Regions from separate parts of the Nonomuraea sp. NPDC005650 genome, predicted to be linked through region 2. Evidence: riboswitches for the same ligand, from Rfam matches in the RefSeq annotation. Region 2 holds a riboswitch; each other region holds the start of a gene.
What was found. A riboswitch is a leader RNA that binds a small molecule or an ion and turns the genes downstream of it on or off. The one in region 2 is predicted to bind S-adenosylmethionine.

Region 1: it holds a riboswitch for S-adenosylmethionine, as region 2 does, so the genes downstream of both, ABZS69_RS64960 (GNAT family protein) here and ABZS69_RS04355 (aminotransferase class V-fold PLP-dependent enzyme) in region 2, are expected to answer to the same signal.
Region 3: it holds a riboswitch for S-adenosylmethionine, as region 2 does, so the genes downstream of both, thrC (threonine synthase) here and ABZS69_RS04355 (aminotransferase class V-fold PLP-dependent enzyme) in region 2, are expected to answer to the same signal.
Region 4: it holds a riboswitch for S-adenosylmethionine, as region 2 does, so the genes downstream of both, ABZS69_RS65145 (ABC transporter substrate-binding protein) here and ABZS69_RS04355 (aminotransferase class V-fold PLP-dependent enzyme) in region 2, are expected to answer to the same signal.

Annotation. Positions count from the first base shown of each region.
Region 1 covers NZ_JBEXCR010000087.1:17,851-21,245, forward strand. The annotation lists gene ABZS69_RS64955 (BTAD domain-containing putative transcriptional regulator) at 1-322, shown strand, start outside; gene ABZS69_RS64960 (GNAT family protein) at 365-988, opposite strand; SAM riboswitch class I at 996-1,095, opposite strand; gene ABZS69_RS64965 (ATP-binding cassette domain-containing protein) at 1,335-2,210, shown strand; gene ABZS69_RS64970 (FAD-binding protein) at 2,573-3,395, shown strand, end outside.
Region 2 covers NZ_JBEXCR010000002.1:334,991-338,385, reverse strand. The annotation lists gene ABZS69_RS04360 (DoxX family protein) at 63-722, shown strand; gene ABZS69_RS04355 (aminotransferase class V-fold PLP-dependent enzyme) at 778-2,070, opposite strand; SAM riboswitch class IV at 2,116-2,231, opposite strand; gene ABZS69_RS04350 (TerC family protein) at 2,344-3,084, shown strand; gene ABZS69_RS04345 (cytochrome P450) at 3,094-3,395, shown strand, end outside.
Region 3 covers NZ_JBEXCR010000015.1:28,180-31,574, reverse strand. The annotation lists gene ABZS69_RS25675 (MoaD/ThiS family protein) at 1-16, opposite strand, end outside; gene thrC (threonine synthase) at 41-1,273, opposite strand; SAM riboswitch class I at 1,287-1,428, opposite strand; gene ABZS69_RS25665 (RNA polymerase sigma factor) at 1,508-2,062, opposite strand; gene ABZS69_RS25660 (trehalose-6-phosphate synthase) at 2,094-3,395, shown strand, end outside.
Region 4 covers NZ_JBEXCR010000089.1:7,555-10,949, reverse strand. The annotation lists gene ABZS69_RS65150 (ABC transporter ATP-binding protein) at 1-1,097, opposite strand, end outside; gene ABZS69_RS65145 (ABC transporter substrate-binding protein) at 1,076-2,191, opposite strand; SAM riboswitch class IV at 2,245-2,365, opposite strand; gene ABZS69_RS65140 (MarR family transcriptional regulator) at 2,462-2,932, opposite strand; gene ABZS69_RS65135 (hypothetical protein) at 3,050-3,187, shown strand; gene ABZS69_RS65130 (class I SAM-dependent methyltransferase) at 3,199-3,395, opposite strand, start outside.

The DNA of each region.
Region 1 (3,395 bases), on a different contig from region 2:
GGCCTATCTCGGACTCGTCGTCGGGTATCTCGGCGAGGCGCACCGCCTGGCCGGAGACCCGGGGCAGGCCGTGGCCTGCTACCAGCACGCGCTCGCCCTCCACAGGGAAGCGGGCCCCATCGGCGAGTTCCGGGAGGCCGACATCCTGTGGGGGCTGGGCCGCGCGTTCCACGACGCCGGCCGAACCCCCGACGCCCGCCGATCCTGGCGGCGCTCGATCGCCATCCTGCAGGGCCTCAACCTCATCACGGCCGAGGAAAGGCACGCGCTGGAAAGCAGCGAAGTACCCGAGACGCCGCAGGCGATCGAGCGGCAACATTGACCCGCGTTCGCCCAGGGCGAGGGCGGACCGCATCGCCTGCGCTCAGCCTTCCGCCGGTCCGGGCTGCCCGCCGGCAGCGGTGAGCGCCGCTCTCACCGTCGGCCATTCGGCCGCGGTCACGGCGAACATGGCCGAGTCGCGAAGCGTGCCCTCCTCGCCCGGCGCCCACGACATGGACCAGGAGCGCAGCACGCCTTCGAAGGGGATGCCGAGCCGTTCGAGCGCGCGGCGGCAGCGGAGGTTGCGGGCGTCGGTCTTCAGGTCGACGCGGGCGACGCCGAGCTTCTCGAACGCGTACGACATCAGCAGCAGCTTGGCCTCGGCGTTGATCCCGGTGCCCTGCGCCGAGGCGGCCAGCCAGGTGAAGCCGATCTCGATCGCCCGCAGGCCGGGCCGATCCGGCCAGGGGCGGGGATCCCACAGCGCGGTGCAGCCCACCGCCCTGCCGTCGGCGACCCGGACCTGCCCGAACGGCGTCAGCCCGCCGCGTTCGAGCTGCGTTTCCACGTAGTTCTTCATGCCCTGCGCGCGGGGCACCAGCGTGAAGCCGTAGGACGACCGTTCCTCCTCGGCCGCCTCCGCCAGATCCGCGACGTGCCCCGGTGTCAGCGGCTCCAGCCGTACCAGATGGCCGGTCAGCACGGGAACGTCGAGCCGCATGCTCATCGAGACTCCCTCATCGTTCCTGGCATTGGCACCTTTCCCGCCGACTGCCGCCGGGGAGGTTGCCGGACCGTCACAGGGCCAGGTCCCTCGAGTCCTCTGGATGATTGACAGGCGGAGATCTTGCCAGGCCGGAACAGACGCCGTCAACTCAAACATCAGATGTCTGAGAACCTGATAAGTTGGATGGCCTGCGAGATGAGAGGAGCGCGTGCGTGGTGGCAGCAATAGCCTGGCCCCGGCCTGGGCAGGTGGGGCCGCGGCTGTCGGAGTGCGCGGAGTCGGCCCACGGGCGGACGGCCGGCGGGGAGGCGGCGCACGGGCGGACCGGCGGCGGGGAGGCGGTCCGATGACGATCGTCTCCCGTCCGGCCGACACCGGGCACGTGCTGCGGGCACACGCCGTGGATCTCGTCCGCGACGGCCGTCACCTGCTGGAGAGCATCTCGCTCACCGTCGGCCCCGGGGAACACTGGGCGCTGCTCGGCGCCAACGGCGCGGGCAAGAGCACCCTGCTCGGACTGCTGGGCGCCGTCACCCACCCGACCCGCGGCGCGGTCGAGGTGCTCGGCCGCACCCTGGGCCGGGTCGACGTCCGCGAGCTGCGTTCGTACCTGGGGCACGTCAACCCGCGTCACACCCCCGACGGGCCGCTGCGGGTCCGCGACGTGGTGCTGACCGGGCTGACCAACACCGCCGCGCTCGTCCCCCGCTGGGCGCCCGGCGAGCAGGAGGCCGAGCGGGCGGATCGGCTGATCGCCATGCTTGGGATGAGCCACAGAGCGCAGGCGACGTGGCCCACCCTCTCCCAGGGCGAACGCGGTCGCGCGCTGATCGCCCGTGCCCTCATGCCGCAGCCCCGGCTCCTGCTGCTTGACGAGCCCGCAACGGGGCTCGACCTGGCCGCCCGCGAGCAGCTGCTGGCCAGCATCGACGCCCTGCGCACCCGGCACTCGTCGCTGGCGACCGTGCTGGTCACCCACCACCTGGAGGAGCTGCCGGCCACCACGACCCACTCCATGCTGCTGCGTGATGGACGCTGCCTGGCCGCCGGGCCGGTCGCGGACGTTCTGACGAGTGAGCTGGTCAGCACGTGCTTCGACCACCCGGTACGCATCATCCGCAGCGACGACGGCCGCTGGGCCGCCCGGGCACAGCCGGTCCCCGCCATGCTGCCCGGCGACCCGGTTGCCTCACCGTCCCCATCAGCCGCCGCCGCATCCTGAACGCGACTCACTGCGGCGCCTCGTTCAGCACCCCGTCGAGCACCGCACGAGCTGACGGGCGGCCGAGGCAGCCCCGTCGCGCAGGGCTCATCCGCCGCTGACAATCCGGTTAACCCTACCTTTACTAGGGGGGTAAGCGTAATCGGATTGCATCCGGCGGCCTCATAGCTTGGACGCGTCGTATTTCGAATCGCGGTCGATTGGATAGTCAGTGCGACTTCGCTCGACCGTGGCTGGGCGTGAGGAGGCCAACCGTGAGTCAAACCACACAAAGGACCGTTCGCCCTGGTGCCGCTGATCCAGATTTCGCCCCTCGTGCGCCGGACATGGTGCGCCCGGGCGATCCCCGCTATCGCTGGCTGGTGTCGAGGGGCTACAACCAGCGATTCCAGTGCGCGCCCGAACACGTGCGACCGGCCGTCTCCACTGAGGACGTACTGGAGGCGGTCGACGAAGCGGTACGGACGGGTCGGCGGATCGCGGTCCGCAGCGGCGGTCACGGCTTCGAGAACCTGGTGGACGATCCGTCCGTGCAAACGCTCATCGACCTGTCATCGATGAACGCGGTCCAGTACGACTGGCGCCGTGGCGCCTTCATGGTCGAGGCGGGTACCACGCTGGGCGAGGCGTACCGGAAGCTGTTCCTGGGCTGGGGTGTCACCATCCCCGGCGGAACCTGTCCCGACGTGGGCATAGGCGGACATGTCTGCGGCGGCGGATACGGAGCCCTGTGCCGGTTGCACGGCCTGATCGTCGACCACCTGTACGCCGTGGAAGTGGTCGTGGTGGGACCCTCGGGAAAGGCCACGAGCGTGGTGGCGACCCGAGAACCGTCGGATCCGAACCGGGAGCTGTGGTGGGCTCACACCGGAGGCGGCGGCGGCAACTTCGGGATCGTCACCCGGTACTGGTTCCGGTCCCCGGACGCTCATGGCGGCGAGCCCGCCACCTTGCTGCCCCGGCCTCCTTCCACGGTGTTGCACTACTCCTTGGAGTGGGCCTGGTCGGAGCTCGACCAGGACGCGTTCGTCCGGCTGGTCCGCAACTTCGGAGAATGGGGCGAGCGGAACTCGGCCCCCGGCTCACCCGCGGCCGCCCTGTACGGCGAACTGGCCCTGCCCAGCCGGCCCAGCGAGACCATCACCCTCTCCGGGCAGGTGGCCACCGACTCCGGCGCGCAGGCTC
Region 2 (3,395 bases):
ACGGAAACGCATCCCTAACTCGGACATGGGGAGGAATGCCAGGAACGGGGGGAGTTAACACCATGAAGAGAGTTGTGTTTGATGTCGCTGCCCTGATCGCACGGGTGGTGACCGGCGTGATCTTCTTGGCGCACGGCTTGCAGAAGTGGGACGGCGGCCTCGGGGCCACGGGGCAGGCGTTCAGGGGGATGGGGATCCCGATGCCGGAGCTCGCCGCCACATTCGCGTCCGTCATCGAGACCGTCGGCGGCCTTTTCCTGATCCTGGGCCTGCTGGTGCGCCTGGTGGGGTTCCTGTTGCTGGTCAACATGCTGGGCGCCATCGCGTACGTGCACGCGGGGCACGGGGTGCTGTCCACCGCCGGCGGCTGGGAGCTGCCCGGCGCGCTCGCGGCACTGGCCCTGCTGTTCCTGGCGCTCGGGGGCGGCCGGCTCGGGATCGACGGCATTTTCGCCGCGATGTTCCGGCGGCGTTCGGAGCGCCTGGACGCCGAGGAGGAGCGCGCCGCGCAGGCACAGCGTCCGGAGCCGTCGAACGTCACGACCAGGCTCACCAGGCCCGCGCCGACCGTGGAGCAGGCCGAGGCGCCACGTGTGCCCAGACAGTCGGCCGAGCACCACACGGGTGGGATCAACGACGACGACATGCGGGACATCGACGCCCTGGTCTCCGACGAGCCGCCGCCGCACCGCAAGCCGCCGAACCGCTCCGACGCGGTCTGACGGCTCGCTCATCGGCTCCTCAGCGACCCACTCAGCGACCCACTCAGCGGCGCACTCAGCGGCTCACGAGGTCCCGCAGCGCCGCGACCAGCCGGTCCACGTGCTCCTGCGTGGTGCCGATGCCGATCGAGGCCCGCACCGCGGAGGCGGTGCCGTCCTCGCACCCCTCATCGGCTTGGCCGCCGAGCAGATGCCGGACGAACGGGTGCGCGCAGAACTTGCCGTCGCGCACCCCGATGCCGTACTCGCTGGACAGCGACTCGGCCACCTCGCGGGCCGAGTAGCCGTCCACGGTGAACGACACGATGCCGACCCGCGGGTGGTCGTCCCCCCACAGCGACAGTTCCCGCACGCCCTCGATCGAGGCCAGCCCCGAGCGCAGGCGCGCGATCAGCCGCTCCTCCTCGCGCACCAGCGCGGTCCAGCCGGTGGCCGTGAGCGCGTCGCAGGCGGCGGCCAGGGCGATGGCGCCCAGCACGTTCGGGGTGCCCGCCTCGTGCCGCGGCTCCGGGTCGTCGTGCCACTCGGCGTCCTCGCCCACGGACCGCACCGCGCCGCCGCCTTTGAGGTACGGCTCGCCCTCCGCGAGCCAGTCCCGCCGCCCCACCAGCACGCCCGCGCCGAACGGCGCGTACAGCTTGTGCCCGGAGAAGGCCACGTAGTCCAGGTCGAGCGCGGTCAGGTTGAGCCGCCGGTGCGGTACGAGCTGCGCGGCGTCCACCAGGATGCGGGCGCCGTGCCGGTGCGCGACGTGGGCCAGCGCGGCGATGGGCCAGATCTCGCCGGTGACGTTCGAGGCCGCGGTGACCACGAGCAGCTTGGGCCCCTCGATGCCGGCCAGCGCCGCGTCGGCGGCGCGGACGGCCTCGCCGGGGAAGGCGGGCGGCGCCAGCCGTACGGACTTCTGCCAGGGAAGGAGGGAGGCGTGGTGCTCGGTGTCGAAGACCACGGTGGTCGTGCCGGCGGGCAGGCAGCGGGACAGGAGGTTGGTGGCGTCGGTCGTGTTGCGGGTGAAGATCACGGCGTCGTCCGGGCGGGCCCCGACGAACGCCCGTACCGTGTGGCGGGCCTGCTCGTAGCGGGCGGTGGTGAGCTGGGAGGCGTAGCCCGCGCCGCGGTGGACGCTGGAGTAGGCCGGGAGCGCGGCGGTGACGGCGGCGCTGACCGGCTCCAGACAGGGGGCGCTGGCGGCGTAGTCGAGGTTGGCGTAGCCGACGAGCCGGCCGCCCTTGACCGGCACCTCGAGATCGGCCCCGAGCACGGCGGGGATCGGCCGGCTCGTGACGGCGGGGGCCTCTTCGGCGGCGGCGCGAGCGGGGGCGGAGCTGAAGATCGTCAGCGTGGACACGGCAAATCTCCCTCAGGGTCATCGGACCCCTGGAAGCACCCACGGAGCCCGCGCTTGCCCGCCACGTCTCGTGACGGACCAGGTCTTCACCCGGGGCACCCCGCCGCGGACGCGAGGGTTGCCGGCCAGCTAGCCGGGGCTTGTCGCTGGCACTCATGACCTACGGCGCAGACTATAACCCAATCCCCTCCATCGATCGCAAGTCGGCGAACTTCTTCGGGGTCCGGCTCGTTGCTACCGGAAACCCCGCTCGTATGCCATGGAGGTGCGCAGATGTTGGACTGGGTGACCGACCCGCAGATCTGGATCGGTTTCTTCACCCTTGTCGCCCTGGAGATCGTGTTGGGGATCGACAACATCATCTTCATCTCCATCCTGGCCGGGAGGCTACCTCCCGAACAACGGGACAGAGCCCGGGTGCTGGGGCTGGGCGCGGCCCTGATCACCCGGCTGCTCCTGCTCCTGGCCCTGTCGTGGGTGGTGCAGCTCACCGAGCCGCTGTTCGCCGTCTTCGGCCACGAAATATCGGGACGCGATCTGATCCTGCTGCTCGGCGGCCTGTTCCTGCTGGGCAAGAGCGTCACCGAGATCGGCCACAGCATGGACGGCCCCGTCGGCAAGGACGGCAAGAAGGCCGCGGTCGCCTCCTTCGCCTCGGTCATCATCCAGATCATGGTGCTGGACATCGTGTTCTCGCTCGACTCCGTCATCACCGCCGTCGGCATGGTCGACGAGCTCGGGGTGATGATCGCGGCGGTCGTGGTGTCGGTGCTGGTGATGCTGTTCGCCTCGGGGCCGATCAGCAGGTTCGTGGACCGGCACCCGAGCATCAAGATGCTGGCGCTGTCGTTCCTGGTGCTGATCGGCGTGGTGCTCATCGCCGAGGGCTTCGGCCAGCACATCCCCAAGGGCTACATCTACTTCGCGATGGCGTTCTCGCTCGTCGTCGAGCTGCTGAACATCCGGGTGCGGAGCAAGCGGGCGGCGGTGCCGCAGGAGGATCCCACTCCATAAGATGAAATAGTGCGCTTTGACCCTTGGGATCCGGATTTCGTGGCTCACCCGTACCGGGTGTACGACGAGCTGAGGCGCGAGGCGCCGGTCAGCTACTTCGAGCCGACGAACCAGTGGCTGATCTCACGTCACGCCGACGTGAACGCCCTGCTCAGAGACCGCCGCCTGGGGCGGTCCTACCTCCACGTGGCCACCCACGAGGAGTTCGGCAGGCCGCCGGAGCCGGAGTTCCACGAGCCGTTCTGGCGCGTGATCAGGGCGGGCATGCTCGACGTGGAGCCGCCGGTGCACACCAGGCTGCGCCGGCTGGT
Region 3 (3,395 bases), on a different contig from region 2:
GCACCGAAACGCTCATGGTTTAACTTGCCTTTCCTGGTTGTCAGACAGCCGCGCGGAACGCGTCGAGGGAGGGCCGGATCACGGCCGTGGGCTGGGCGTCGTCGCTGATCGCGTCGAGCGTCTTGAGGCCGTCGCCGGTGTTGAGGACCACGGTCTCGGCCTCGGGGTCGAGCCGCCCGCTCTCGGCGAGCTTCTTCAGCACGCCCACGGTCACCCCGCCCGCGGTCTCGGCGAAAACACCCTCCGTCGAGGCCAGGAGCTTGATCGCGGCCACGATCTCGGCGTCCGTGACGTCCTCGACGGCCCCGCCGGTGCGCCGGGCGATGTCGAGCACGTACGGCCCGTCGGCCGGGTTGCCGATGGCCAGCGACTTGGCGATGGTGTCGGGCTTGACCGGCTGCACGACGTCGTGCCCCGCCTTGTACGCGGTGGAGACCGGCGAGCACCCGGCCGCCTGCGCCCCGAAGATCTTGTAGGGCGTGTCTTCGACCAGCCCCAGCTGCACCAGCTCGCGGAAGCCCTTGTCGATCTTCGTGAGCTGCGAGCCGGAGGCGATGGGGATGACGATCTGCTCGGGCAACCGCCACCCGAGCTGCTCGGCGATCTCGTACGCGAGCGTCTTGGAGCCCTCGGCGTAGTAGGGCCGCAGGTTGACGTTGACGAACCCCCACTTGTCGCCCAGCGGGTCGCCGATCAGCTCGGAGCAGAACCGGTTGACCTCGTCATAGGTGCCGTCGATCCCGATCAGCTTGCCGCCGAACACGCGCGCCATGGCGATCTTGGCCGCTTCGAGGTTGGCCGGGATGAACACGCACGCCTCGAGCCCGGCGCGCGCCGCCGCCGCGGTGACCGCGCCCGCGAGGTTGCCCGTGGAGGAGCAGGAAAGGGTGTGGAAGCCGAAGTTACGCGCCGCCTCGACGGCGATGGCGACAACCCGGTCCTTGAAGGAATGGGTGGGGTTGCCCGAGTCGTCCTTCACGTACAGGGACTTGAGACCCAGCGCGCGCCCGAGGTTTCCGGCCTTGACCAGTTTGGTCCAACCGGGGTTCATATTGGGCTTACTGGCGACGTCAACCGGCACCGGGAGCAGCGACCGGTAACGCCAGATGTTGGCGGGACCCGACTCGATGTCGGAGCGGGTCACCTCGCCGAAGGAATAGGCCGCTTCGAGCGGCCCGAAACACTCCAGACATGCGAAGCTCGGACCGAGCGGGTAACGCGTGCCGCACTCACGGCAGGACAGACCGACAGCAGGACCAAAGTCGAGCGACATGAAGCGAGGCCTTCCCTCATCTTCGCCTGCGGCCACCCTGACCGCAGACCGGAATTGGCACCTTGTCCCGGTCGGCCTCGCCAGGTCGCGAGTCACAAGCCGGGAGGGTTGCCGGGGCTTCGCAGGGCCGGTCCCTCCACCCCTCTGGATGAGCAATATGCAGTTGTTGAAATGGACTCTACCCGCCCATGGGGCCGAAACGGCCACCCGTCTCAGGATGCGGGACGTGGCGTCTCAGCGATAATCATCACCCAGCACTCCCTGCACGTATTTGCGGGCCTGATGGATGCGCGACTTGGCGGTGCCGAGCGGGATGCCGAGCTGCTCGGCCACCTCGTTGTAGTCGAGCTGGACGATGTCGCGCAGCACCAGCGCCTGCGCCAGGTCGGGCTTGTCGGCCTCCAGCGCCTCCATCGCGTCGAGCAGGTCGAGCCGCGAGCCCGCGATCACGCTCACCCGCGCCACGTCGGGCTTCTGCGTGGGCAGCTCGTCCGAGGTCTGCTCCGCCGCCCGCCGCTTGAGCGACCGGTACGTGGTGCGCGCGCAGTTGGCCGTCACGATGTGCAGCCACGTGCTGAACCGCGCCCGGCCCTCGAACCGGCCGATGTTGCGCGCCACGGCCAGCAACGTGTCCTGGGAGGCTTCCTCTGCGTCCTGGTGATAGGGGAGGATCCGGGCGCAGTGTCGCATCACATCGGGCTCGATCCGCGCCAGGAGCTCGCCAAGTGCGCGATGATCTCCTCCTGCGGCCGAGCGGGCGAGTTCCTCGGTTAGCTCATCAAGCGCCATAGCTGGGATCCTATGGGCGAAGGGAGCGTAGATGAACAGCGTCCTGGTGGCCTCCAACAGAGGACCCGTTTCTTTTACCGTCTCGGACGACGGTGAGCTGACCATGAAACGCGGTGGCGGCGGCCTGGTCTCGGCGCTGTCCGAGGTGGCCAGGAAGGACCGCGTGCTGTGGGTGTGCGCGGCGCTGTCCGACGGCGACCGCAGCGCCGTACGCCTGGTGCCCGGCGGCCGGATCGACCACGCCGGCTACGACACGGGCCCGCTGCGGATGCTCGACATCCCGCCCGCGACCTTCCACCGCGCCTACAACGCCGTGGCCAACTCCACCCTGTGGTTCGTCAACCACCTGCTCTACGACATCCCCAACGCACCGAACTTCGGCACGAGGTTCGAGCGCGAGTGGGAGTCCTACCGCGACTACAACGGCGCGTTCGCGCTGGCGCTGGCCGAGGAGGCCGGCCACGGCGCCCGCGTCATGGTGCAGGACTACCACCTGACGCTGACCCCGGCCATGCTCCGCGCCGAGCGGCCGGACCTGCGCATCGCGCACTTCAGCCACACCCCGTGGGCGCCGCCCGAATACTTCTCGCTGCTGCCCGACGAGGTGGTCGGCGAGGTCCTGGAGGGCATCCTGGGCGCCGATCACGCCGGGTTCCTGGCCGACAGGTGGGCGCAGGCGTTCATGGACTGCTGCGAGGCGCTGCTGGGCGCGGAGGTCGACCGCGTGGGCCGCAGCGTCACCCACGAGGGCAGGACCACCCGCATCGGCGTGCACAGCCTCGGCGTGGACGGCGACGCGCTGTGGGAGCGCGCCGTCGAGCCCGACGTCGAGTCGCACATGATCGCGCTCAGGGAGCAGGTGGGCGACCGCCGGCTGATCGTCCGCATCGACCGCACCGAGCTGTCGAAGAACATCGTGCGCGGCCTGGTGGCCTATCGCGAGTTCCTGGCCGCGCATCCCGAGTGGCACGGCAAGGTGGTGCATCTGGCGTTCGCCTACCCGAGCAGGCACGACCTTCCCGAATACCGCGAATACACCGCGTCGGTGCTGCGCTGCGCGCAGGAGATCGAGGACGAGTACGGCACCGAGGACTGGGACCCGCTGATCCTCAACGTCAACGACGACTACCCGCGTTCGCTGGCCGCGTACCGGATGGCCGACGTGCTGCTGGTCAACCCCATCCGCGACGGGATGAACCTGGTCGCCAAGGAGGGCCCGATCCTGTCCACGAGGTGCGCGCTCGTGCTCTCGCGCGAGGCGGGGGCGGCGGCCGAGCTGGGCCCGCACGCGCTCGTGGTGAATCCGTACGACATCAGCGGCACGGCCGCCGCG
Region 4 (3,395 bases), on a different contig from region 2:
ACGGACGTGCCCGCGCCGGGCGGGTCCTCGGCGCCCGCGCCGGTGTCGGCGACCTGCACGCTCAGGGTGCGCCCGTCGGCCAGCCGCACCTCCACGTGCCACGCGTCCCCGGCGAAAGCCCGATAACCCACCGTCCCGGCCACCCCACCGGCGCCCCCGCCGTCCGGGGCGCCCGGGGTGTCCTTCGGTGCTTTCGCGTCGTCCGGGCCCGGGACGGTCAGGTGGATGCGTTCGGGGCGGACGGCGACGACGGCGTGGTCGCCCGGCCGCAGCGACAGCGGGCCGCACTCGACGACGATCCCGCCGGCGTCCAGCGCGCCCGAGGCGGTCACCGTGCCCTCCAGGACGTTCGCCGCGCCGATGAACTGCGCGACGAACCGGCTGGCCGGCCGCCGGTAGACCTCGTCGGGGGTGCCGAGCTGCTCGACCCGGCCGCCGTGCATGACGGCCACCCGGTCGGACAGCGCGAGCGCCTCCTCCTGGTCGTGCGTGACGAAGACCATGGTGGTGCCGATGCGCCGCTGGATGGCACGCAGCTCCACCCGCATCTCCCTGCGCAGCTTGGCGTCCAGGTTGGACAGCGGCTCGTCCAGGAGCAGCACGGCGGGCCGGATGGCCAGGGCGCGGGCGAGGGCGACCCGCTGCTGCTGCCCGCCGGACAGCTGTCCGGGCCGCCGCCCGGCGTACCCCTCCAGGCCGACCAGGCCCAGCGCCTCCCGCACGCGCTCGTCCCGCGTCCGCCGGTCGAGCCGACGCACGCGCAGCCCGTACGCCACGTTGGCGGCCACGGTCATGTGCGGGAAGAGCGCGTAGCTCTGGAACACCATGCCCAGACCCCGCCGGTACGGGGGCCGCCCGGTCACGTCGGAGCCGTCGATCACGATCCGCCCGGCCGTGGGCCGGACGAAGCCCGCGATGCAGTTGAGCAGCGTCGTCTTGCCGCAGCCGCTGGGCCCGAGGATCGACAGGAACTCGCCCTTGCGGATCGACAGCCGGTCCACGTCGAGCACGCGCGCGCCGTCGTACCCGGCGGCGAGCCCGTCGATCTCGACGTGCCCGCCGCCTTCTTCCGCGCTCAGCCGAAGATCTGGTTCCACCGCTGCTGCCATTCGTTCAGCTTGGGGGTGGCGATCGTGTAGTCCACCCAGATGAACTTCTTGAAGACGTCGGGACCGTGCTTCACCTTCTGCTCGAACGGCTCGCTGTAGGAGATCGAGTCGTTGCCCGCGGCGTACCAGGTGCCCTCGGCGAACGGCTTCTGGTTCTGCGCGGCGGTCAGGTAGTCGAGGAACTTGTTCGCCAGGTCGCTGCGCTGCGTCCCGGCGGCGATGAAGTACGAGGTCAGCGCGCCCACGGGGCCGGACTTGGGGTAGGTGAAGCCGATCGGGGAGCCCGCCTGGGCCATGGCGAAGGCGCGGCCGTCCCAGAAGGGCATGATCCAGGCGTCGCCGTTCTCGATGACGGTGGCGGCGTTGCCCGCGTTGGCGGGGAAGGAGGACACGCAGCCCTTCAGGGTCGCGAGCTTGTCGAACGCCTTGTCCACGGCGGCCGGATCGGACAGCTTGCCGCCCTGGGAGGTGACCAGGGCGGAGAAGAACTCCAGGCCCGGGTTGTAGGTGAGCGGCGGCAGGGCGACGTGGCCGCAGTACTGCTTGTCGAAGATGTCCGTCCAGTCCGCGGGCGGCGTCTTGATCTTGTCGGTGCGGTAGAGGAGGCCGGTGGAGCCGGTGGTCAGCGGCACGCCGTACTGCTTGCCGTCGTACGCGGACTTGCCGGCGAGCACCGGGTCCAGCTCCTTGAAGTGCGCCAGCTTGTCGGTGACCAGCGGCTGGAGCAGCCCGGCGGAGGCCGCGGGCAGCGACGCGTCCGGCGTGAAGGCGATGACGTCGAACGGAGGGTTCTTGCCGCCGGCCGCGCGCAGCTTGGTGAGCCATTCGGCGTTCGCGCCGTAGACGAGGTTCACCTTGGCGCCGGTGTCGCGTTCGAACGGCTCCACGAACGACTTCTTGAACAGCTCTCCCCACGCTCCCGCGAACGCGGTAACCGTGAGCTCCTGCTTCGCTCCGCCCGAGGAGCCGCCGGTGTCCGAGGAACCGCCCGAGGAGCCGGCCGTGTCGACGCCGCCGCAGGCCGTGACCGCCAGCGCGACCACCATGCCCAGTCCCGCGAGGCGAGTGAATCCGCCCTTCATCTTTCCCTTCCCATTCGAGCAGCCGGCCAAGGGCGCATGGCAGCACGACTCGACATCCGCGCTTGCCGCCAGGAGCACCGTTCAGCTCGACGACCATGTCATCACCCGGGGCACCCCGCCGCGGTGGGAGGGTTGCCGTCCAGCAAGCCGGGGCTTAGCACTGGACTCGTGACATAAACGACTATATCAGTAGGATTTACATAGATATGACGTAGGGAGAAGTTTAGTGGCTATTGTCTCTTTTGCTCGACCCTACCTGAAGGGCACGCGTCAGCGCGCGGTCGCGTCGGCGGGCTCCATGAAGACCACCGGAACCTGGTTGTCCTCGACCACGCGGCCCAGCAGCCGCCCGAGCGCGTCGCGCTCGCCGGGCTCCAGGCTCGAGGGGAGCTCGTCGATCCGCGCGCACGTCGCGGCGTAGAAGGCGTCGGCCAGCTCGGCGCCCTGCCCGGTGAGCGCCACGCGGACGGCGCGCCCGTCGCGCGGATCCGGCTCGCGCCGCACCAGGCCGCGCTGGGCGCTGCGGTCGACCAGCTCGGTGAGGCTGGACTTGGCCAGGTGCAGGATCCCGCCCAGCTCCCGCATCCCGTACGGCTGCGCCATCAGCACGCACAGCAACTGCCCCTGCTGCGCGGTGATCCCGTATTCGCGCGCCGACTCCGCATAGACGGCGTTCACCAGGAAGGAGGCACGCACCAGCCCGGCGACGACCCCCACGTGCCCATCCGCTGCCTTGGCCATGCCGCCGACCCTCTGATTGATTCGGAACGCGAACGATCAGTCTAGCAATCCCGGGGCGCCGGGTGTCGGCCGTTGATCAGGGCGTCACCGAGGGCCGTGCGTGCGTACAGAACGCGGATGCCCGTCCTGCGCAACGCCACGAGGCGGCCGCCCGCGGTGTCCAGACTCTGCCCGAGCAGGGCCACGAGCTGGGCGGTGGTGCCGGGCCCGGCCGGCTCGGCGAGATGGATCGACTACCCGGCCAAGGTCGCATGACCAGCCACGACTCACTCGGCGCGCTGTCCGACGCGGAGGGCGCTCAGATAGCGGCGTGATGCTCGGTCGCCCATCCGTGTGCGGATGCGCTCGGCGAGAGCGTCCAGCAGGGGTTCACGGACGTCGCGGTCGAGTCTGCGATACAGCGACGTCGAGCGAAGGAGATCGGCGAAGCCGTCCCCGTTGAGCCACTGAACGGTCGGGTACC